4 regions of the Janthinobacterium pasteuri genome follow, and region 1 is predicted to be linked to each of the others. Evidence: predicted binding sites of a transcription regulator. Region 1 holds the regulator's gene; each other region holds the start of a gene.

Region 1 (5,423 bases):
GGCCAGGGTATTCATCACTTCATCGAGGTCGAACTCGACGGGCGACAATTCCATGCGGCGCGCTTCGATCTTCGAATAATCGAGCACGTCGTTGAGGATGCCCAGCAGTGACTGGCCCGCCACGCGCACCATGGTCAGATACTTGCGCTGTTCCGTGTCGAGCCTGGTATTGCCCAGCAAGTACACCATGCCCAGCACGGCATTGAGCGGCGTGCGGATTTCATGGCTCATGTTGGCCACGAAGTCGCTCTTTGCGCGGTTGGCCGCCTCGGCCCGGTCGCGCTCCAGTTCCAGTTCCGCCGCGCGCGATTCGAGTTCCTGCTGAAGGCGGTCGCGTTCGCTCATCAGGCCGTTGAACGCTTCCGTCAGTTCGCCGATCTCGTCGCGCTGCTGCACTGGCACGGGGGTGAAGCGGCTGCCGCTGGTGCGCAGGGCCAGCAGGGTGTCGCGCAGGCGCACCAGCGGCGACAGCAGGCGCACGGTGACCCAGCCCAGCACGGCTGCGGCCAGCAGCGACGCGAGGATGCTCCATAGCACCAGCCGGTACAGCACGCCATCGAAGGGTTCGAAGGCGTCCTCGATGGGTAGCGAGGCGGCCAGCAGCCAGTTCACCGATTTCAGGCGCTTGAAGCTGTTGACGGCCGTGATGCCGCGGCTATTGGTGCTGACCATGCTGCCTTCGCCATCGTCCTTCAGCATCTCGGTGGTCGTCAGGTTGGCGTTCGGCTGGCGCGGCTGCAGCAAACGGCTGGTATCGGGGTGCAGCACGTAGCGCGGCACGGCGCCGCGCGTGAGGATGAAGAAATAGCCGCTCTTGCCGATCTTTTCCGAGCGCAGGCGCCCCAGCAGGTTGTCCTTGTACAGGCGCAGCACGCCGATCACCACGCCGGCCACCTGGCCATCGGCGGTGAGCACGGGCGCCACCATCTGTACGATGGGCATGCCGCTCACTTTGCCCAGCATCGGCTCGGTGATCATGGGCTGGCGTGTGCGCAGGACGGTCTGGAAATACTCGCGCTCGGCAACGTTGATGCCGGCGCGGCCTGTGACCAGCGGCATGTCGGCCACGATGGCGCCTTGCGCATCGAGCACCAGCACGTCGTCGAACAGCACCAGCATCGAGCGGCGCGCATAGTATTCGCGCAGCTTGGCGGGTTGGGCGATCAATTCCGGCGGCTGCTGCCTGGCCGTCAGGGTGACGATTTGCAGCAGCATGCCCAGCTTGTCGTCGAGCTCGGCTGCGGTGCGGGTGATCAGGGCAGATTGCTGGCTCAGCAGTACTCGGGTGAAGTCGGCGCGCATGTGCTGCACCTGGATCATGGTGACCAGCGCGATCATGGCGATCGAGGTCAGGCTGGTGGCCAGCGCGACTTTTGCTTTGATGCCGAGAGGCTTCATGATTTCCTTTTCAGTACCGGGCGGCACAGGCGGCAGATAATGCTGTCAGGAATTTTCCTATCAATACATCAACTTGGCAAGCGGTGCCGCGCAAATTGCGCTCGCCGCAAGGGCTTTTGACGATGTTGCCATATATTTAAAGTCAGAAAGTCGTTTATTCAGCGCAATTGCGGTGAAATTGGCACACGGCCACCGTGTATGCAGTAAACTCGGTATTGCATTTTCTAAAAGGTACCAACATGACCGAAGCGCTACTCACTCCCACCTTGCCCACAGTGAACGTGGAAGCGTTGCGTGCGCGATGCTCGACCTGCAGCATGCATCAATTGTGCCTGCCGATGGGCCTCGATGTGGGCGACATGGACAGACTGGACCAGATCATCGGCCGCCGCCGTAAGATCGTGCGCGGCGCCTCGCTGTTCCGCATCGGCGACTCGTTCCAGAACCTGTACGCGATCCGCCTGGGCCACTTCAAGACGTACCAGATCAATCCGGGCGGCGAAGAGCAGGTGACGGGTTTCCAGATGGCGGGCGAACTATTGGGCATGGACGCCATCAGCGCCGATCGCCACCACTGTAATGCGGTGGCGCTGGAAGATAGCGAAGTGTGTGAAATCCCGTTTTCCAGCCTGGAACAATTGCTGGGCAGTATGCCTACCCTGCTGCGCCATTTCCACCGCATGATGAGCCAGGAAATCACGCGCGAGCAAAGCGTCATGCTGTTGCTGGGCAATATGCAGGCGACGCAGCGCTTTGCCGCCTTTATCGTCAACCTGGCCTCGCGCTATGAGGCGCGCGGCTATTCGGGCAGCAATTTCCAGCTGCGCATGTCGCGCGAGGAAATCGGCAACTACCTGGGCCTGACCATCGAAAGCGTCAGCCGCCTGCTGTCCAAATTCAAGAAGGAAGGCTGGCTGCGCGTGTCGAATCGCGAGATCGAGATCCTGCAGCCGGCCAAGTTGAAGGCCATTACGGCCGGTACGGACGTCTGCAAGTAAGTCTTACAGTTCTTCATCGGCATGCAGCGCGATGCTGCGCTGCAGTGGCCAGGTCCAGATGCCGGACAGGCGCCATTCGCGTTTGTCGTTTTCCACCAGCACTTGCCAGCGGCTGCGCTCGAGCATCGGCAGCGCTACCGAGAAGTTGCCGGCCGCATCGGGCTGCACCAGCAGTTTGATATCCTTTTCCGGCAGGGTCGCATGCGCCAGGTGCAGCTGCAGCGGACCCTGGTAAGCCTTGCCGAAGCTGTGCACGGAACCACTGAGGCGTGCTGACGCCACGTCATAGGACAGGCTGGTATCCATCGCCAGGTCGCTGGCGATCGTGTCGCGCCGCAAGTCCTGATTGATCGCCTTGCCCTGCTTGTAATAATCACCCACCACCAGCGCATCGGGCTGCGTAAACGCGATATACGCCATGCAGCTGCCGACCACCACGGACAGGCCGGGACCGATCATCAGCAGCCAAGGCCAGCGATGCTTGTACCACGGGGCAACGGGTGCTTGCAGCTTGAGACTGTCGGACATTTTGTTCTCCTTGGGGTCAGACCCTTTGGGTCTGACCCCAGCTTTTGCTTCTGGGTTGAAAATAAAGTAAAGCTAACGCATGTTTGATGCTACCCCTACGGCGAAATACCGGGGTCGGACCCAGAGGGTCCGACCCCGAATCAATATCACCGCGGCACGATGAATACCGCGCTTTCACGCACATGCAGCGATGGGTCGTCCAGCGAGTGCAATTCGATCGCAATCTTGTTCGAGCCCTTCTCGCCCACGCCGTGCGGCACGCGCAGGCGGATCGGCCAGCCCAGCGTTTCCGTCGGCTGCAAGGTCACTTCTTCGCGCGTCAGCAAGGTCAGGCCCGGCAAGCCGGAAGCGCTGATTTTAAAATGCTGGGTTTGCTCCGAGGTGTTCATGATCTGCAAGCGGTAAACGTTTTCAATCATGCCGTCTTCCACTTCGCGTCCCATCGAACCGCGGTCGCGGATCACGTCCATTTTCAGGGGCGTGCGCAGGGCCAGCGAAGTACACACGGCGATGATGATCAGGGCCAGGATGGAGGTGTAGATCAGCACGCGCGGGCGCATGGCGCGCTGGCGGATCTGCTTCGAACTGAAGTTGTTTTCCATCGCATGGTCGGTACTGTAGCGTACCAGTCCCCGCGGCCGGTCGACCTTGTCCATCACGCTGTTGCAGGCGTCGACGCAGGCGGCGCAGCCGATGCATTCATACTGCAGGCCGTTGCGGATATCGATGCCGGTCGGACACACCTGCACGCACAGGGTGCAGTCGATGCAGTCGCCCAGCTTGTCGTTGTTGCCGGCCTTCTTGCTCATCGCGCCACGCGGTTCGCCGCGCTTCGCATCGTAGGTGATGATCAGGGTGTCCTGGTCGAACATGGCGCTCTGGAAGCGCGCGTAGGGGCACATGTATTTGCACACCTGCTCGCGCAGCCAGCCCGCGTTGCCGTAGGTTGCCAGGCTGTAGAACAAGACCCAGAACCATTCCCAGGGACCGAAATTGAGGGTGGTCACCTCGCGCGCCAGTTCCTTGATCGGCGTAAAGTAGCCGACAAAGGTAAAGCCCGTCCACAGGGCGATGGCGCCCCACGCCAGGTGCTTGGCCGTCTTCTTGAAGGCCTTGCGCGCGGAGGGTCCCTGCTTGTCGAGGGCCATGCGCGCGCTGCGCGTGCCCTCGATGTGGCGTTCGACCCACAGGAAGATTTCCGTGTACACCGTTTGCGGGCAAGAGAACCCGCACCACACCCGCCCGGCGATGGCCGTGACGAGGAACAACAAATACGCACAGATGATCAGCAGGGCCGCCAGATAGATGAAATCCTGGGGCCACAGCACGACGCCGAAAATGTAGAACTTGCGCGTGGTCAAATCGAACAGCAGGGCTTGCCTGCCATTCCAGGTCAACCACGGCAAGCCGTAGAACGCCAGCTGGGTAAGCCATACGCATACCCATCGCCAGGTAGCGTAGCGTCCTTTGGCCTCGCGAGGGTAGATCTGCTCGCGGGCCGCATACATCTTGATGACTTGAGGTTCCATTACGTCATTTCACGGGCGTCTGGGGATTCGACAGGCTCCAGACATACGCCGACAGCACGTGGACCTTGGACTCGCCGAGGAAATCGCTGAAGGCCGGCATGGTGTTGTTGCGTCCCTTGCGGATGGTTTCCATGATGGTATCGGCACTGCCGCCATACAGCCAGATCTTGTCCGTCAGGTTAGGCGAACCGAGCATCTGGTTACCCTTCGCATCGGCGCCGTGACAGGCCATGCAGGCGCCGAACTTGGCCTTGCCCAGCACCGACTTGACGGGATCCGAGGTCGAACCGGATAGGCTCAGCACGTAATGGGCCACGTTCTCGACATCCTTTTCGGAGCCCAGGGCGGCGCCCATCGGTGGCATCTGGCCATTGCGGCCGTGCATGATGGTGGTCTTGATGATGTCGGGTTCGCCGCCATACAGCCAGTCCTTGTCGGTCAGGTTGGGGAAGCCCTTGTTGCCGCGCGCATCCGAACCGTGGCATTGCGCGCAGTAGGTGAGGAACAAACGCTGGCCGATGGCTTGCGCCTGCGGATCGGCGGCCACCGTCTTCAAGTCCTGGCTCAGGTACTTGTTGAACAGGGGGCCGTAGTCGGCTTCCGCCTTCTTCAGCTCTTCCTCGTACTGGCCCGTCGATTTCCAGCCCAGGCTGCCGGCATAGTTGCCCAGGCCCGGGTATAGGAACAGATACGCCAGGGCGAAGACGATGGTGATGTAGAACAACCACATCCACCAGCGCGGCATCGGCGTGTTGAGTTCCTTCAAGTCCTCGTCCCAGACGTGGCCCGTGGTGCCGTCGGCAGGCGCGCCGTCGACCACTTTGATTTTCGACTGCGAGTACAGCAGCACGCCGCAGCCGATGATGCCCAGCAGGGACAGCACGATGATGTAGATATTCCAGAAGCCATTGGTAAAGTCAGCCATGGTTGCGCTCCCCTTGTGCCGGCACAGGCATGGATACCGGCGCCG
Region 2 (5,423 bases), on a different contig from region 1:
CAAAAGTGGTGCGCAGCGCCTGCTGCAGCTGGGCATAGCGTTCCGGCGTCAAATTGAAACGCACGTCGATCTGGCCGTCGTCATCCATCTGCATGGCGGCCTCGGCATCCATCTGCACGGACAAGCGGTTCGGATGCAGGATGACGGCGTGCATGTGGCCATACCAGGCAAATTCCTGGCCGCCGTACTCGATGTAGGGCTCGTCCATGCCCATGGCCGCGTCCTGCTCGTCATACTCGTCGGCGCGCTGCAGCATCAGGTAGACGGGCTCGCCTTTGCCGGCTGGCGCGGCGAGGGTGGTGATCAGGGTGTCGTCTTCATTGATAACGGACAACTCGGTGGCGGTAAATCCTGCGGACATGGCGTGCTTTCAACAAATGTATGGATGACGCCACCATAGCGCAAAAGACGCCCGGACAGAATACCCGCGACAAATAAAGCGTGCCGCCCCGTAACGGCATCGCCGCCTATAATTGTCTCTCCAAACTATTTCTACAGGAGACAGCCTTGACCGCAGCATCGCCCTACACCACCCGCCTGGCCATTCCCGCCATCGCCACCTACCAGCACCTGCGCGTTGCCGCCGGCCTGAGCGCGAAAACCACGGAGGCGGCGGCCAGGGGCTTGCCACACTCGCTGTTTGCCGTGCAAGTGCTGCACGGCGACGCCGTGGTGGGCATGGGCAGGGTCATCGGCGATGGCGGCTGTTTCTTCCAGGTGGTCGATATCGCCGTACTGCCGGCCCACCAGGGCAAGGGCCTGGGCAAGCTGATCATGCGCGAAATCCGCCAGTTCATCGACAGCGAGGTGCCGGAAAGCGCGTATGTCAGCCTGATCGCCGATGGCCAGGCGCAAGACCTGTATGCGCAGTTCGGTTTCAAGCACACGGCGCCCGCCTCGGTCGGCATGGCGCTGAAGCGCTAGGCGCCCGATGCCGGCCTGGCTGCTATCCAGCATGGCGCTGGCGCTGCTGTTGAGCGCTGCCGCCTGGCGCGCCGAACGCACGCTGCAGCGGCGCGGGCGCACGACGCGCTGGCTTTGGCTGGCGGCCATCGCCGCCTCCGTGCTGCTGCCGCTGGCATGGCTGCCCGGCGTGCTGGCGGCCATGCCGGCGACACAGTCGCAGCTGAAACTGGGCTGGTTTGTCTTGTCGGTGGGCATGTTGCTGCTGTTGGCGCTGCGCAGCGTCTGGCTGCTGTCGCACCAGCGCCGCTGGCAAAAAACATCGTTGCTGGGCACGCCCGTACTCCTCAGCGGCGGCATTGGCCCCTGCGTGGCAGGGCTGCTGCGGCCGCGCATCGTGATGCCCGTCTGGCTGTCGCTGATTCCGCCCCGACAACAGGCGCTGCTGCTGGCGCACGAGCAATGCCGGCTGGCCGGGCGCGATCCGCTGCTGCTGGCCATGGCGCATGCCTGGATCGTACTCATGCCGTGGAACCTGCCCCTGTGGTGGCAGCTGCACCGGCTGCGCTTTGCCATCGAGGTCGATTGCGACGCGCGCATGCTGGCGCAGGGCCACGCGCTGCGCGACTATGCCATCGTCCTGCGCCGGCACGGCCAGTATTATTCGGGCTTGACGGGCGCCTCGCCCATCGTGCTGAGCGACCCGCTGACGCTGCGGCGCCGGCGCCGGATCATGGGCAGATTTACCCGGGACCAGGCGGCGAACTTGCTATAGTAGCGGCAATGCCGCGCGTCACGCCCGCGCCCCTGGCCCATTCCCCCCAAAGAAATCAGAGAGATACCATGCTTTACCTGCTTGCCATCGTGATCGTCATCGCCCTGCTGTACTACGTCTTCAGTGGCCGCACGCCCGTGAAACCGCTGCACAAGCCGCTCATCTCCGTGCGCCAGTACGTGCCGGCGATACCTGCGGGCGCGCCGGCGCACCACTGGAACGATGAGGGACGCTTTGCGTCGGAAGTGGAAAACGAAGCTATGTACCAGCCCGCCATCGCCAAACTGGCCGGCGAGCATGGCCCGGGCAACGCGGAAGAAAAATGCCTGGCCCTGCTCGTCTGCGACGATGCCAATCCGTTCCAGGACAAGGCCATCGCCGTCTTCATCGATGGCCAGCTGGTTGGCTACCTGTCGCACAACGACGCCCTGCGCCTGCGCCGCAACCTGGGCCGCCAGGACCTGGTGGGCCAGCTGACCTCGTGCGACGCCGTCATCCGCGGCGGCGGCCTGTGGAATGGCAAGCGCCTGTCGTATGCCGTGTGGCTGGACTTACAGCCGTACAATTAAAACTTACGCCGCGCGCGCCAGCCTGACGGCGCGCGTGGCGATAAAGCTGGGCAGGTACTTTTCAATTTCAAAGCGCTGGTGGGGATGCATTTCCTCGTGGTAACCCGCCAGCACGAAGCCCGCCATCAGCTGGCCGCCGATCTGGCTGCCCAGGCCATGACCGAAGACCAGCGCCTCGCCCTTCTCCATGCGCGCCTCCAGCGCATCGGCATCCATATCCTCCAGGTCCGAGTACGGCAGCACGAAACGGGGCCGTATCAAGCCCTGCTGTGCCCATTGCGGGTCGCGGTCGCCGATGAATACGGCCGGGTTGAAGAAACTGCTCAGCAGCACGCCGCCATCGGCCAGCACACGCGCGCATTCGCGCCACACAGGGGCGATGTCGGGCACGTACTGGTTCGACACGGGGTGGACAATGACATCGAAGCTGGCGTCGACAAAACAGGCCAGGTCGCGCATGTCGCCCTGTACCGTGGCCAGCTGCAAGCCGTCTCGCTCAGCCACCATGCGGTCTTGCGCCAGTTGCTGCGCAGACAAATCGAAGACGGTGACATGCGCGCCGGCGGCGGCCAGCACGGGTGCCTGTTGCCCGCCAGCACCGGCCAGGCACAGGATGCGCTTGCCGCTTACCTCGCCCAGCCAGCCAGCCGGCAGGAGACCGGGTGTCAGATGGATCTGCCACTGCCCGGCGCGGGCCGCGGCGATGGTGGCGCTGTCGACGGGCTGCGACCAGGGACAGTTGCGTGCAGCCTGGGCATCCCAGGCTTGCTGATTATGCTGCAAGAAATTGTTACCTAAAGGCATCGTCATCCTTTCAGAAAAACAGGACGCGAATGTAGCATGACTCCAGGTAAGACGTCGCACTGGGCAGCTGGCGGAAAAAGGGATACGGGAAGGTAAGACAACCTGAGAAGTGAACTCCCGCCACGGCCAGCGTTGTTGCGTCACACAAAGAAGTGCCGACACGATGCTGCCGACGCCGATGCAGACCACTGGGAGGGCAAGGAGTTCACAACCATTATCGCTTGCTACGGGATGAGCATATTGATGCATATCAAGTAGGCCGGCATTTTCTGGCAATAGCATTGCAAATGACCATGGCGTGTCTCTTTTTGACCCACATCAAGCCCAGCATAAGAAAACCGCCATCCGGCACGGCAATGCTGGACTTGCCCGTATTGCCGTTCTAGCCTTGTTGTCATCCTGACTACCGAGCGACAACATGGCTTACAAATCCATCCTCGTCCACGCCGACCTGTCGCGCCATGCGCCGCAGCGCATCGCCATCGCGGCGCGGCTGGCGCACGCGCACCAGGCGCACCTGATCGGCGCGGCGATGACGGGCATGTCGCGCTTTACCCTGGAAAACAATCGCGGCATGCGCGGCGGCGCTGTGGCGGCGCAGATTTCAGCACTCCACGGTCAGGCAGAACGGGCGCTCGACCAGTTTGAAACGCTGGCGCGCCAGGCCGGCGCCATCTCGCTCGAGCGACGCCTGATCGAAGACGATGAAGATGGCGGCATGGCCGTCAGCGCCCGCTACAGCGACTTGACGGTGCTGAGCCAGCACGACGACAGCGAAGCCCTGCCCGGCGCCATGAGCGACCTGGTGCCCTACGTGATGCTCAACGCGGCCCGTCCCGTGCTGATCGTGCCGCGCAGCGGACAATACACGCAAGTGGACAAAACCGTCGTGGTGGCCTGGGATGGCAGCATGGAAGCGACGCGCGCCATCGGCCACGCCCTGCCCCTGCTGTGCGGGGCGCGCCTGGTGGTGCTGGCCCTGCTGCACCCGCCCGCCGGCCATGCGCAGCCGGCCCGCCATCCGGGCGCCGACATCGCCGCCTACCTGAGCCGCCATGGCGTGCCCGTCGAAGTGCGGCCGGCCGTCGCCACGGGCGACATCGGCGCGGCGCTGCTGGCCATGACCGCCGAAGTGCATGCCGGCCTGCTGGTGATGGGCGGCTACGGCCACGCGCGCTTCCGCGAAATCCTGCTGGGCGGCGTGACGGAAACCGTGCTGCGCCAGATGACGGTACCCGTGCTGATGGCGCATTGAGGTCAGGCGCGCCATGTCTGTTTGTTAAATAGCTATAATTGCCTGATTACTTACTTCAAGGCAATGTAGATGGAGCAACAACTAGTCAATTGGGGTAGCACCCTGGCGCCGTTTGGCAGCGATCTGCTGTGGACCGTCCTGCCGTGGATGCTGCTGTATGGCGTGATCGGCTTTGTGCTGGCGGTCGGCATCTGCTATCAGCTGGCCAGAAAATGCCTGCTGGTGCGCCGTCCGCCCACCTGGCATGTGGCCTCCAAACTCAGCTATGTGTTGATACTGGTCGCGCTGCCGCTCCTCGGCGGCGGGTTTGGCGCCGTACACAGCGTACACCGCGTGGTCAACCAGGCCCTTGAGCGCGACCTGCAGCCGGTGTTCGAGGCACAGATGCCGGCGCTGCGCGTCTACCTGGAACAGCAGGTCAAGCTGATCGCCCCGGGCCAGCCCATCAGCGTGCGCAGCCTGCTCGAGCCATTCGTGCAAGGCATGTATTACCGCCCCACATCCAGCAGTTACTGGGAACGCAGCAAGGCGCGGTGGATCAATGAATTCATTCTGCGCCGCGGCAGCGTGCTGCTGACGCAAGTGCTGCAGGAACAGCTGATCGCCAGGGTCGGCCTGCTCGGTGAAGCGCTCAAGGGCGCCAACTTTCGTGGCCAGGCGACCAGCGAACTGGCCACGCTGGGCACCGATCTGGCCGTGCGCCTGACCACCGATGTGGCGCGCCAGGCCGACTTCAGCAAACTCGACAAGTCAGTGCCGATGATTTTCATCGACGCCATCAAACGGCAGGCCAGCGCCTATTTCAACTCGCTCAAGATCACACTGGGCCTGTTCGCGCTGCTAGCGCTGCTGCTGGTGTGGGGCGAAATCATGTTATACCGCCACTATTACCTGCGCCGCCATCCGGCCACGGCCCTGCCCGTGGCGCCAATGTAAAAAAGCCACCCCTCCTTACGGATGGGGTGGCTTTCCATGAGCAGCTAACGCTTAGACTTTACGCTGGGCGACGGCGTCGACCACGCACAGGGCCGTCATGTTGACGATGCGGCGCACGGTGGCCGATGGCGTCAGGATGTGCACGGGCTTGGCGCAGCCGAGCAGGATCGGACCCACGGCG
Region 3 (5,423 bases), on a different contig from region 1:
TTATCCGCGAAGGATGAAGATGCTTGAATGAGTGATAGCATTCCTAGCGATGCGATGAATAATATTTTCGTTTTCATATAATATTTTGGCATCAATAAAATTTTCATCCATTATTATATCTGCCGTTGGTCGGTTACACTAGCCAGGTGATTTTTGTGGCAAAATCATGGTGCTCTTGGTAACGGACTGCCCCTCGCGGGGGGGATTGAATCGATTGTGACCCCGATGTGATCATTAATGCGCCATCGTGCCTTTATCGATTGGTACGAAGACTTCCCATTTCTTTTGTGTCGTGGGCTTTACGGTCTTGCCGCAAATGACGGCAACATTCGGTCCAGACAGGCCTTGACTTTTCGGAACCCATTTCACATGCAAAGATATCGCGCATTTGGCAACCAGAATCTTCCGGTTCGGCTCCATGGCCTGCCATCTTGTTCCATTTTTTAGATTCTCTGCTGCAATGAACTTTACAGCGGCATCCCTTATCTCAAACAATCCATGTATGTCACCTCGTGTCCGATCTTCGTCAAGAGTCGTCGCGAGTGCCGATGAGACACCCGCAACAAGAAAAAAGGAGCTAACAAGGGCGGCGTACCCGCGTTTATTCAATCGTGACGATAGCAACATATTTACAATCCTTGCCAAGTTTGCTCTTTATTAGTTAAAAGCGGGTTCCACATTTCCAGCAAGTATATTTTTCTACGGCGCGGCCGAAGCCTCACGACGCGCCAGCCCCTGCCCGCATGACGGAACCGCTTATTGCGCCATTACCTGGCATGGGCGAGTTGGCGAGTTCCCTGCGATGACAAGGTCAAGCTTCTTCATCCCGTCTAAATACGAATTGTTGGCGGCTAATGCCTTGCGTGACAAAGTCAGCATCCGGCGGTATTGTTTCCCAGAAAAATTCCCGTTTAAAAATTGGAATTTTATTGAATTTTCGCGAACGAAATATCCATCTGTTTTTCGTGAAATCGCTGTAGCGGTCCCCTTTGAACTGCTGATGTACAGCCGTGAAAGGAAGTAATCTTTCCGCAATATCCGGGAAAGCAAAACGTGGATTGTCGTCTTTGAGTTTTTCAAAAATTCCAAATTGATCTCTGCAGATGACTTGAATGGCAGTCTCTGGAAAACGATAGCGTGGAGACCATAGGACGTTCCAGCCTGATTCTATTTCATTGATGAAATTTACCAGGCGAGGCGTCAAAATATAGGCATCCGACTCGATATGGATGATTTTATCAACACCTAATTCATTTGCTACATGAATGGAGTGGAGGAAACTCCGCCACCAACCTGGGTAGTCAGCTCCGCTTTGTCGTCCGAGATTGTTGTCGAAGTGAATGATGAGATTTGTGTCGGTATTTGAAGCCAGCGGAGCTTTATCGGAAAGTGTATTGATAATTTCAGCAGGTGGAAGATACGGGGAACCATCATCAATCATTATTTTTTTTATTGCATTGATTGGTATGTTTTCGTAATAATCGAGCCACCGTTGATACCGACTTTCCCATGACGGGGCATCTTTTATATAGCTGGTGCAGAATATAATGGCTTTCATTGGCTAAGCACATTCCTTGTATTTGAAAAATTCAGGTTATTCATGATCTAATCATTAAAATTTCCAACTATTTTAACAGATTGGAGGCGCTTGAATAACCGTATGGACATGCCGGCCATGTGGCCGTTGGTATCAGCTCAACCGTCGATGAGAGCATCTACGCGCACCACATGCAGGATATCAAGCGGCGCCATGGTGACGATGGTGTATGCACTCGACGAGCTCAAGGCACAGCCGGCATCCGATGGCGGTATCAATGTCGCGCGGACCGTGCTGGAAGCGCCTGTTTCTGCTGGATAACAGGATGACACTCTGAACAACATACATAAATCCTGCAAGGCGGCGAAAAATCAACTGAGAATTCTCGAGATGAAATACAGCGGCAACACCAAGAGAATGACGGTCATTAAAAGTGAGGCAAATGATGCCGTGAGCAGTTATGAAAGGAAATAATGCCATCCTCTGGATGGTACCCGCAGGTCTCTTGCTTGACCGTCATGTGCAAGCTGCCGCCAACGCCAACCTTGCGATGGGCGAACAATGTCGATGGGGATGAAGTTACTTCTTCAAGTTGGCACCCCGTGCCATCTTCGCAAGCTTGACCTAAGTGAACTCCTCACGCGAATTCGTTTGACCCTCGCCCGCGCAAGACCTAGAGTCAACAGGAAGATATCAACCGACTCCGTCGACCACGCCATGGCCAAGCCTTTTCCCTTAAGCCCCAAGAACCCCGAACGCATCTGCTGGGGTTGCGACAAGTATTGTCCGCCGGACGCCATGCGCTGCGGGAATGGTTCCGAGCGCACGCAGCATCCGATTGAGCTGTTTGGCGAAGGCTGGAATGACTGGGGGCTGGCGGCTGCCGACAGGGAGGAAGACAAGAAAAAGCCTTGAGTCGGCTGTGATCTGGCAGCAAACTGCTTGTCAACGGTTGAAACCGTCCACTCTTCGATTGCCTCCGTGAAGTACTGCAATCGGCGTATCGGCTATGCGCCAAGCGCCTTGCGTACTGGACGTGCCGGGGGCGAGCTCAGTGTATGGCTTGAGCACCGATATTCTCCATCTGAAACTAAAAAGGGCTGAGCCCTGTGCAAGACAGAACTCAGCCCTTGGCTATCGGCGCACGATCACGCCGGCAGCAGGAGATTACATGAAGTGGTAGTTGGCGCTAATGCGGAAGTAGCGGCCTTGACCATTGTGCAACTGTGGATTGAAGCCTTCCACTGGGTAACGTGGATCGTATGGCGCCTTGATATCAAACAGGTTCTTGATATTGAACGACAGGGTCAAATCCTTGAAGCCCGTGTAGGAGTACGACATATTGGTCGTCGTCCAGCTTTTCACGTCGCAGCTGCTGATGTAGTTGCTGTACTTCGGCAAGCCGCCCAGCCCATATGCCGACTTGGGTTGTCCCACGCCGTACTGGCAGTATGGCGTCTCGTAGACCACATTGTTGTCGCTACGGCGCAGCAACGATACGGGACCCACGAAATCTACCGACGTCGTCACCGAGTGGTCGCCACGGGTCCAGTTGACGGACAGGTTGCCGCGGTTCTTTGGATTGTCGCCGACCGAGGTGGCATAGTCGGACAGGCCGCCATTCGCACCGGAGGTGTCGGTTGCTACTTCACCCGGACGCTCGGCGCGCTTGAAGCTCAACAGATAGCTCCAGTTCAGGTTGGCTGTCAGACGGCCCAGATCGCCCAGCGACTTGCGATACGCCACCTCGAAATCAATACCCTGCACTTCGGTGCTGCCCTGGTTCACATACGAACGGTTGACCTGGGAAATCGGGCCAGAGTTAGGCACCACGTTGCCATTGGCATCGGTCACCAGATTTGCCGGATTACTGTCGCGTACCACGCTGCCTTTATAGCGGTCTTGACGATCAACCATGTACTGCGCGCTGAACAAAGCGGTTTCATCCACTTTCTTGATGCGGTAGTAATCGACCAGTACGTCGATGTCCTTGGTCGGTGCCAGGATCAGGCCCAGCGAGTAGCTCTTCGATGTTTCAGGGCGCAGATCAGGGGTGGCCGAGGACAGGCTGGAAATACCTTTTTTGCAATCGCTGGTATCGGCACCGGTGGCCGGATGGACGCCATCCGGGCAGCGCAGCGGGTCAACCACGTTGGTGAAAGATTGTACGCCGCCAGGCGAAACCTGAGTCAGCGCTGGCGCGCGGAAGCCTTCGGCATAGGTGCTGCGGACGGCTACGCGGTCGCTGATGGTCCACTTGGCGCCGACTTTCGGCACGAAATTGCCCTTCAGGTTGGGGTATTTGTCGTAACGGCCTGCAAAGTCCATTTCAAAGTATTTCGCAAACGGCGTGCGCACTTCGACGAAAGTCGAGCTGACATTGCGCTGTCCGTCGGCCAGCGAGTTGGCCTGGCCGATGATGTCGCCGCGCTGCGTCGCCATGTCTGGCGTCAGGCCGATTTTTTCTTGACGGAATTCAGCGCCGAAAGCCACGCCAATCTGACCGCCGGCCAGCTGGCCAAATGCGGTACTTGCCTTGGCATCGACTTGCGTTACCTGGGCAAAGCCGCGGTTTTCCAGGTCGCGCGTGACGCTAGGATCGGCATTGACTTGCGCCAGGGTCCAGTTCTGCGTCATGACCTTTTCCAGGGTCGGGCGATACAGCATGCCATTCGTGGTTTCCGTGCGCTCGGCGCGGTTCCACAGCACGGCCGTTTCCCAATCCCACTCGCCTGCCGTGCCGCGCACACCAGCGAGCAAGCGATAGCTTTCGTTCAGATTGGAGGCGCCGCCCGGGGCGCTGACGCGGTAACCGACAGCGGCGCGCTGTGTCGGGAACGGATTGTCAGGATGACCTACCGGCAAGATCATCTGGAACTGCTGCGGTGCGCCGTTGAGCTGGTACACGGTGGTCGAAGCCGTACTGCGGAAGGCCGTCGGCACGCGCAGATAGGTGCGCTCGGAACGGCTATAGCCGGCTTCGGCAAAGGCGGTGATGTCCTGGCTGATTTCGAACGTGGCGCGCGACAGGATGTTGGCGTCCTTGCCTGCACTTTGCACTTCGGCGTAATCGTCGATGTTGAAGTTGCAGAAGGTGCGTCCCACCAACGGGTCGGTTGCCACCATATTGTGGTCCGCAATGCTGCCGGTGATCTGCTGCGATGCCGGGCAGTCCAGGCGGTTGATGATTTGCGCGCGCTGTTCGTAGGTGGTGGCGAACTTTTTCGTGCCTGGTTTCATTTCAGCGTAGAAGAAAGGCGACGTGGTCAGGCTGCTGGAGAAAGGGTTCAGGCGACCGTTGATGTCCGCATACATGCCCTTCTCGACATCCCGTTCATTCTTGATGATGGTGCTGTCGCGCTTGGCGACGTCAAAGCTGACGAAGGCATTGAAACGGTCCTTGCCAAAGCCAAAGATACCGCTGGCGCTCTTGCGGGCAAATTCGCCGTCGTCGTTGGCGCTGATGCTGGCGCTCATTTCGGCGCCAGTGTACTTGGTTTTGGTAATGAAGTTGACCACGCCGGCGATGGCATCGGAACCATACACGGCCGATGCGCCATCCTTGAACACTTCGACGCGTTCGATGGCCGACACAGGAATGCTGTTCAAGTCATAGACAGCCGATTTCCCCTGATTCGGGTCGGCATAGGCGGATGCCGTGATGCGGCGGCCATTGAGCAAAATCAGCGTGGAAGAAGAACCCAGGCCGCGCATGGAGGCCGTTGCCGCGCCGCGGGCGAAGCCGCCGTCGGTCACGTCCACCGACGAACCCGAACCAAATGCGGGAATCGAATGCAACAGTTCGGCCACAGTATTGGCGCCGGTAGCGGCAATCTGCTTGGCATTCAAGGTCTGGATAGGCGAGGAACCTTCCTTTTCAGTGCGC
Region 4 (5,423 bases), on a different contig from region 1:
AGTCGTCGGCCAGCACGCGCCCACCCGTCATTTTGCCCACCAGCTTGCGCAGGTAGCCCAGCGGCAGGCCCACGCCGACCAGCGGGCAATGGCAGGTATGCGACAGTTCCCACATTCGCCGGCGGCGCGAAGCGAGTGCGGCCGTTTCGGCCTCGCCGCTGGAACAATTGCTGATGACGGGCAGGGACTGGTCTTTGTCACACATGGCGATATCCTGTTAGGCGGTGGGGTGTCGAAGAAAAATTATTGCGGCAGGGGCGAGGCAGGGCGCTTGGCGCTCAGCAGGCATGCCAGGCGCTCAAACAAGGTGGACTTGGGCGGCGCGGGGCGGTGCAGCGCCACCAGCGTGGCCCATTGCTGCGACAACTGCTGGCAGGTCGCTTGCAGCACGGGGCCCAGGTCGGACGAGCTGGACAACACTTGCAGATGGCGTTCGATGACGCCCGCCAGTTTCTCGCAGGGACTGCCCGCATGGTAGTGCGACATCAGGTGCAGCACGGCCGACAGCAGTAATTCAGGCTGTTGGCCCTGCGGGGACGGAAACATCGGGGAAGGTCTGTCGTTCGCCATCAAACACTCCTGTGCGGTGGTTTGGCTGGCTGCGCGCACGGAGCGCGACTGGCTGGCGAGTGTGGTGACTGGCTGCCGTGCTGCTTCAGGCAGTCAGGATCAGCTTGTTCAATTGGGTGACGCGCAGGCGATAGATCTTGCCGCTGTGCTCAATCTCCACTTCGCGGCCCTGCTGCAGCAGCGCTTCGCTGGTGATGCGGCGCGCCGGTTGCGCCATGCTGACGGGAGGACGGACATGGGCGGTAGCGGCATCCTGGATCAAGGCTGGTTTTGAGCTTTGCATGTTGGGCTTTCTTTGTCTCAGTTGAGAATGATTCGTATTTGCATTATTGTTGAATGTGGCCCGAAAAGCAAGGCTTATTTGTGCGAAATTTGCGCTTTTTTATGCCGCCAGGGCAGCTGGGATGAGAGGGCTGTGCAAAGGCGGCCGCAGGCGCGGCGCGGAAGGGGAGCGGCAGCAAAAAAGACCCGGCAAGGCGGTGCGCGCCTTGGTCGGGTCAAGCCTGTGCCAAGCTTGAAGTAAACGGGACGGTATTAAATAGTGGCCAGCAATTGTGCCGAGGCGGTGGTGGTGGTGGTGGTGGTGGCGGCCTTGAGCTTGGCGGCGGCCAGCTGCTTGGCGCGCGAACGCGAGGGCGGCAAACGGCGCAGGGTTTTCAGGGCGTCCGCATCCTTGATGCCGATGGTGCGCTGGTCGACCGTGATCAGGCCGATTTCATTGAAGGCGGACAGGGTGCGGCTGACCGTTTCCAGGGTCAGGCCCAGGTAGCTGCCGATTTCATGGCGCGTCATGCGCAGATTGAACAGCTTGCTCGAGTAGCCCATCTGCGCGAAGCGGTCGGCCAGCGAGACGAGGAAACGCGCCACGCGGGCCTCGGCGCTGAGGGCCCCCAGCATGCCGATCATCGCCTGTTCGCGCACCAGTTCGCGGCTCATCACGCCATACATGACATTTTCCAGTTCCAGGTGCACGCGGCCCAGCGCCGTCAGCTTCTTGAATGGCAGCAGGATCAGGTCGCAGTCGGACAGGGCCACCGCTTCCGAGGAGTAATGGCGCGAGTGGATGCCATCGACGCCCAGCATGTCGCCCTTCATGGGAAAGCTGAGTACCTGCTCATTGCCGAACTCGTCGATGAGCACGGTTTTCAGGAAGCCCGAATTGACGATATACAGGGTGTCGAAGGGCTGGCCGATGGTGTGCACGCGCTGGCCCGTCTTGAATTGCACGTGCTGGAACAGCAGTTCGTCGGCGGCGATGGTGCAGGCGCTGGAGATATGCAGCAGGTCGCACACCTCCTTCAGGTTCGACCAGAGCCGACCTTGGCGCTGGCGCCCCGCTTCCATTGTAGAGGACGGGGGCAGTGATGGAGCGGCAGCGCGGGTTTCAGGCGTTTGCGTGGACAGCATGTTCATCTCCTGGTAACAGGTAGTTCAGAGTTGAATGACAAGGTGCACAGGGCGGCGGGCAGGGAAAGGGCGGCGCGCGTCCAGGCGTGTGAATCTCGATTCGCTGAAGACTTGCTGTGTGATGAAGTAACTTCCCAGCAACTTGATGACTGGTTTCAGTATGCCAACAACCGTATGCAATTAATATCAGCAGTGGCTGAATATGGCAGTAGGAGCTGTGGCAATTGATGTAGGATTGTTCCTACGCGCTGGCGCGCACGGTCAGGTCTTGAAGGGGGACAGCAGGCGGTGCGCCACGGCTTACTGGACCATTTCCGACAGCGAACTCATGCCCATCTTTTGCATGATGCGCGTCTTGTGTGTACTCACCGTCTTCACGCTCAGGTGCAGATTGTTGGCGATTTCCGTGATCGACTTGCCCGCCACCAGCAGGGAAAAGACTTCGAACTCGCGGTCCGAAAGCTGTTTGTGCAGCAAGCTTTCATTCGGCATCATGATGTTGAGCACGAGCTGTTCTGCCACCTCGGCGCTGATGTAGGGGCGCCCCGACGCCACCTTGTGGATGGCGCCCACCAGCTGGGTGCCCGCGCTTTCCTTGGTCAGATAGCCTTGCGCGCCGGCGCGGATGGCGCGCACCGCATATTGCTCTTCCTCGTGCATGGTGAGGATCAGGATGGCCAGCTTGGGCGCCTCGCTGCGGATTTGCCGGATCAGGTCGACGCCGCTGCGGCCCGGCATCGACAGGTCGAGCAGCAACAGGTCGAAGCCGCCCTGGCGTATGTGGTTGAGTACCTCAAAGCCGTCGATGGCTTCGCCCACGATGTCGATGTCCGGCGCGCCGTCAAGGATGCGCTTCAATCCTTCTCGCATGATGGTGTGGTCGTCGGCAATCACAATACGTATCATAGGCGCGCAATCTGGAAGCGTGTAATTGGCCCTGGCCGTTTAGTTGCGGCCGGCCTGGTGTTAAAAAACAAGAAACGTTGTCATTTTAATCGAAATGGCCGCAGTTTTGCCTTTTACCCAATCTGTTACCCAATCTTTTACCCAATATATGGGCTGCGGCGGCCTGCGTGGCCATCTTACCTCTTACTTGGATGGGGGTTCCTTGATCAGCCTATGTACGAGCACTGGCAATGTCGAGTGCGACAGCACTTTGTTGGTCACGCTGCCGAGCAGCAATTGCCCCCAGCCGCTGCGTCCATGCGAACCCATGAAAATCAGGTCGCATTGCTGCAATTGCGCCACTTCCACAATTTTCAGGGCGGGGCTGTCGGAAAAGGCGGTCAGGCCCGTCGCTTCCAGGCCCCGCTTGGCGGCCGCGTCGAGGATGGGCTGCCAGTGGTCGGCACCCGCCTTGCGCATGGCGATGCGGTATTCCTCCTCGCTGGGATAGCTTGGTGGAATGATTTCGATGTACACCGGATACTGGTATTCGGGCGCAACGTACACGGCAAGGATGTCGGCTTGCATCTGTTCGGCAAAGGCAACGCCGGCACAGGCCGTCAGGTTGGAGACGGTGGAGCCGTCCGTAGCGATCAGAATTTTCTTATACATGGCAGGTCCTTTGGCGGTGGCTCAGCGCGCGCAACGCCCCTTATTGTAGGCGCGACGGCAGCATGGTATTCATGTAAAGACTTGATAATTATCAATACTATTGCACCTTCAGTATAGGCAACATTGGTAGAAAGATCGTGTTTTAGCCGCAACGATATTCTTGGCGCACCGTTGCGCAGGCGCCCGCGAGCAGGATTTCTTGTGCGGCGCGTGGTCTTGCAGGCACGCCAATGGTAGTATTTCAAAATACAACGGCTGGAACACTTATTTCCTGACGGAAAAGCTCTTATGGACCAGCTTTACACCAGGAAGCGCGTTTTGAGATTTACCAACAGGGCGGCGCCCTGCTACACTCGCACCATCGCAGCGGTATTGCCTCAAATCATCTTAATCGAGAAATTGTGGGTATCAGTCTGTAAAACGCACAGTTCAGGCGGAATTTTGACAAATTATGGAGAAGCAGGGATATGACCAACGCCGCTGATGATTTCGATGCATTATTCGATGAAGTATCTGCGCAAAGTGCGGCCGCTCCCAAGCCCGCGCCTGCCGCAGCGCCCGCAGCCGTGATCGCGGACGACGATTTTGACGCGCTGTTCGACTCGGTGTCGGCCAGCGCCGCCGTGCCGGCAGCGGCAGCGGAAGCGCCAGTCGCCGCCGCACCGGAAGCGCCCCCGGCAGCTGCCGCAGGCGTGCCTGACGAAGCGGCCGATCCGGTTGACCAGTCCGACAAGCCGATGTTCGAACGCCTGGGTGGCATCGTGCGCTTGCTGCACGATTCGCTGCGCGAACTGGGCTACGACAAGGCATTGACGGAAGCGTCGTCGCAGATCGTCGATGCCCAGGACCGCCTGGAATATGTCGCCACGCTGACGGAACAGGCTGCCAACAAGGTCCTGAATACGCTCGACGAAGGCATGCCGGCGCAAGATGTGCTGTCGAAGAAAGCCAAGGACATGGACAGCCGCTGGACGGCGCTGTTCGATGGCAAGCTGAGCCTGGAAGAATTCAAGGCCCTGGCCGGCGACTCGCGCCAGTTCGCGCAAGCCGTTGCCGAGGCAACGGAAGCGGAAAAAGCGCGCTTGCTGGAAATCATGATGGCGCAGGACTTCCAGGACATCACGGGCCAGCTGATCAAAAAAGTGGTCAACATCACCAAGACGGTGGAGCACGAACTTGCCCAGCTGCTGCGCGACAACGCGCCGGCCGAGGTGCGCGAAAAACTGGCGCAAAAGCCGGTGCCGCTGATGCAGGGCCCGTCCGTGCCGTCGGTGGCGCTGGACCAGGATAATGTAGACGACCTTCTTGCGGATTTGGGATTCTAATGGACGATATGCTCAAGGATTTCGTCGTTGAGGCGATGGATCTTGCGGTTAATGTTGAAGAGCACTTATTGCGCCTCGAGCGTGATCCTGACAACAAGGAAACACTGAATGCCGTGTTTCGTTCCTTCCACACCATCAAGGGTGGCGCCGGTTTCATGGGCTTGCCCGCGCTGGTGGCGGCCTGCCATCTGACGGAAAATCTGTTCGACGCCTTGCGCACGGGCGCCGCGCCGGTGACCCCGATCGCCATCGAGGCGGCGCTGCAAGCATCCGGTTTCGTGGCCGACCAGCTGACGGAACTGGCCAATGGTGCCGCGCCGGAAAGCTTGCCAGCCATGCCGGAAGAGCTGGAACACATCCTCACGAACGCCATCGAAGGCAAGGGCATGGACGCACACGCGCCTGCCGCCGCCGTGGTGGCGGAAGCCGCCGTGGTCGTTGCCGAGGTCGCCGCAGTTGTGGTGGCCGCGCCTGCCGCCGTTGCCACCGCCAGCGCCGATGGCCTGGACTGGGAAGGCATGTATAACACCGTCGTGCCCGAGGCTAGCCGGCTCGCTGCCGCAC

What was found. Region 1 encodes FNR, which switches genes on or off when oxygen is low (the NO sensors DNR and NnrR bind a similar motif). Its sites were predicted from a motif close to TTGATNNNNATCAA; they were not measured.
Region 2: ACQ4WN_RS06955 (universal stress protein) is a predicted target of FNR. The motif match lies at 3,292-3,305, and genes of this name have one in related genera.
Region 3: ACQ4WN_RS20350 (DUF3079 domain-containing protein) is a predicted target of FNR. The motif match lies at 2,157-2,170, and genes of this name have one in related genera.
Region 4: ACQ4WN_RS19900 (universal stress protein) is a predicted target of FNR. The motif match lies at 3,616-3,629, and genes of this name have one in related genera.

What each region holds. Positions count from the first base shown of each region.
Region 1 is NZ_JBNYXS010000010.1:108,422-113,844, forward strand. Features, by position in the region: gene ACQ4WN_RS12615 (hybrid sensor histidine kinase/response regulator) at 1-1,398, opposite strand, end outside; gene fnr (fumarate/nitrate reduction transcriptional regulator Fnr) at 1,638-2,396, shown strand; gene ACQ4WN_RS12625 (FixH family protein) at 2,400-2,924, opposite strand; gene ccoG (cytochrome c oxidase accessory protein CcoG) at 3,071-4,453, opposite strand; gene ccoP (cytochrome-c oxidase, cbb3-type subunit III) at 4,458-5,378, opposite strand; gene ACQ4WN_RS12640 (cbb3-type cytochrome oxidase subunit 3) at 5,371-5,423, opposite strand, start outside.
Region 2 is NZ_JBNYXS010000004.1:271,210-276,632, reverse strand. Features, by position in the region: gene ACQ4WN_RS06980 (Imm10 family immunity protein) at 1-361, opposite strand, end outside; gene ACQ4WN_RS06975 (GNAT family N-acetyltransferase) at 508-924, shown strand; gene ACQ4WN_RS06970 (M56 family metallopeptidase) at 932-1,678, shown strand; gene ACQ4WN_RS06965 (hypothetical protein) at 1,747-2,247, shown strand; gene ACQ4WN_RS06960 (class I SAM-dependent methyltransferase) at 2,251-3,057, opposite strand; gene ACQ4WN_RS06955 (universal stress protein) at 3,470-4,306, shown strand; gene ACQ4WN_RS06950 (hypothetical protein) at 4,376-5,242, shown strand; gene ACQ4WN_RS06945 (NADP-dependent malic enzyme) at 5,294-5,423, opposite strand, start outside.
Region 3 is NZ_JBNYXS010000022.1:58,533-63,955, forward strand. Features, by position in the region: gene ACQ4WN_RS20335 (c-type cytochrome) at 1-77, opposite strand, end outside; gene ACQ4WN_RS20340 (hypothetical protein) at 235-627, opposite strand; gene ACQ4WN_RS20345 (hypothetical protein) at 812-1,558, opposite strand; gene ACQ4WN_RS26185 (immunity protein RhsI2 family protein) at 1,706-1,858, shown strand; gene ACQ4WN_RS20350 (DUF3079 domain-containing protein) at 2,255-2,452, shown strand; gene ACQ4WN_RS20355 (TonB-dependent receptor) at 2,705-5,423, opposite strand, start outside.
Region 4 is NZ_JBNYXS010000021.1:79,686-85,108, forward strand. Features, by position in the region: gene ACQ4WN_RS19875 (DUF2325 domain-containing protein) at 1-205, opposite strand, end outside; gene ACQ4WN_RS19880 (hypothetical protein) at 244-570, opposite strand; gene hemP (hemin uptake protein HemP) at 656-853, opposite strand; gene ACQ4WN_RS19890 (Crp/Fnr family transcriptional regulator) at 1,105-1,914, opposite strand; gene ACQ4WN_RS19895 (response regulator) at 2,278-2,883, opposite strand; gene ACQ4WN_RS19900 (universal stress protein) at 3,067-3,534, opposite strand; gene ACQ4WN_RS19905 (protein phosphatase CheZ) at 4,002-4,859, shown strand; gene ACQ4WN_RS19910 (chemotaxis protein CheA) at 4,859-5,423, shown strand, end outside.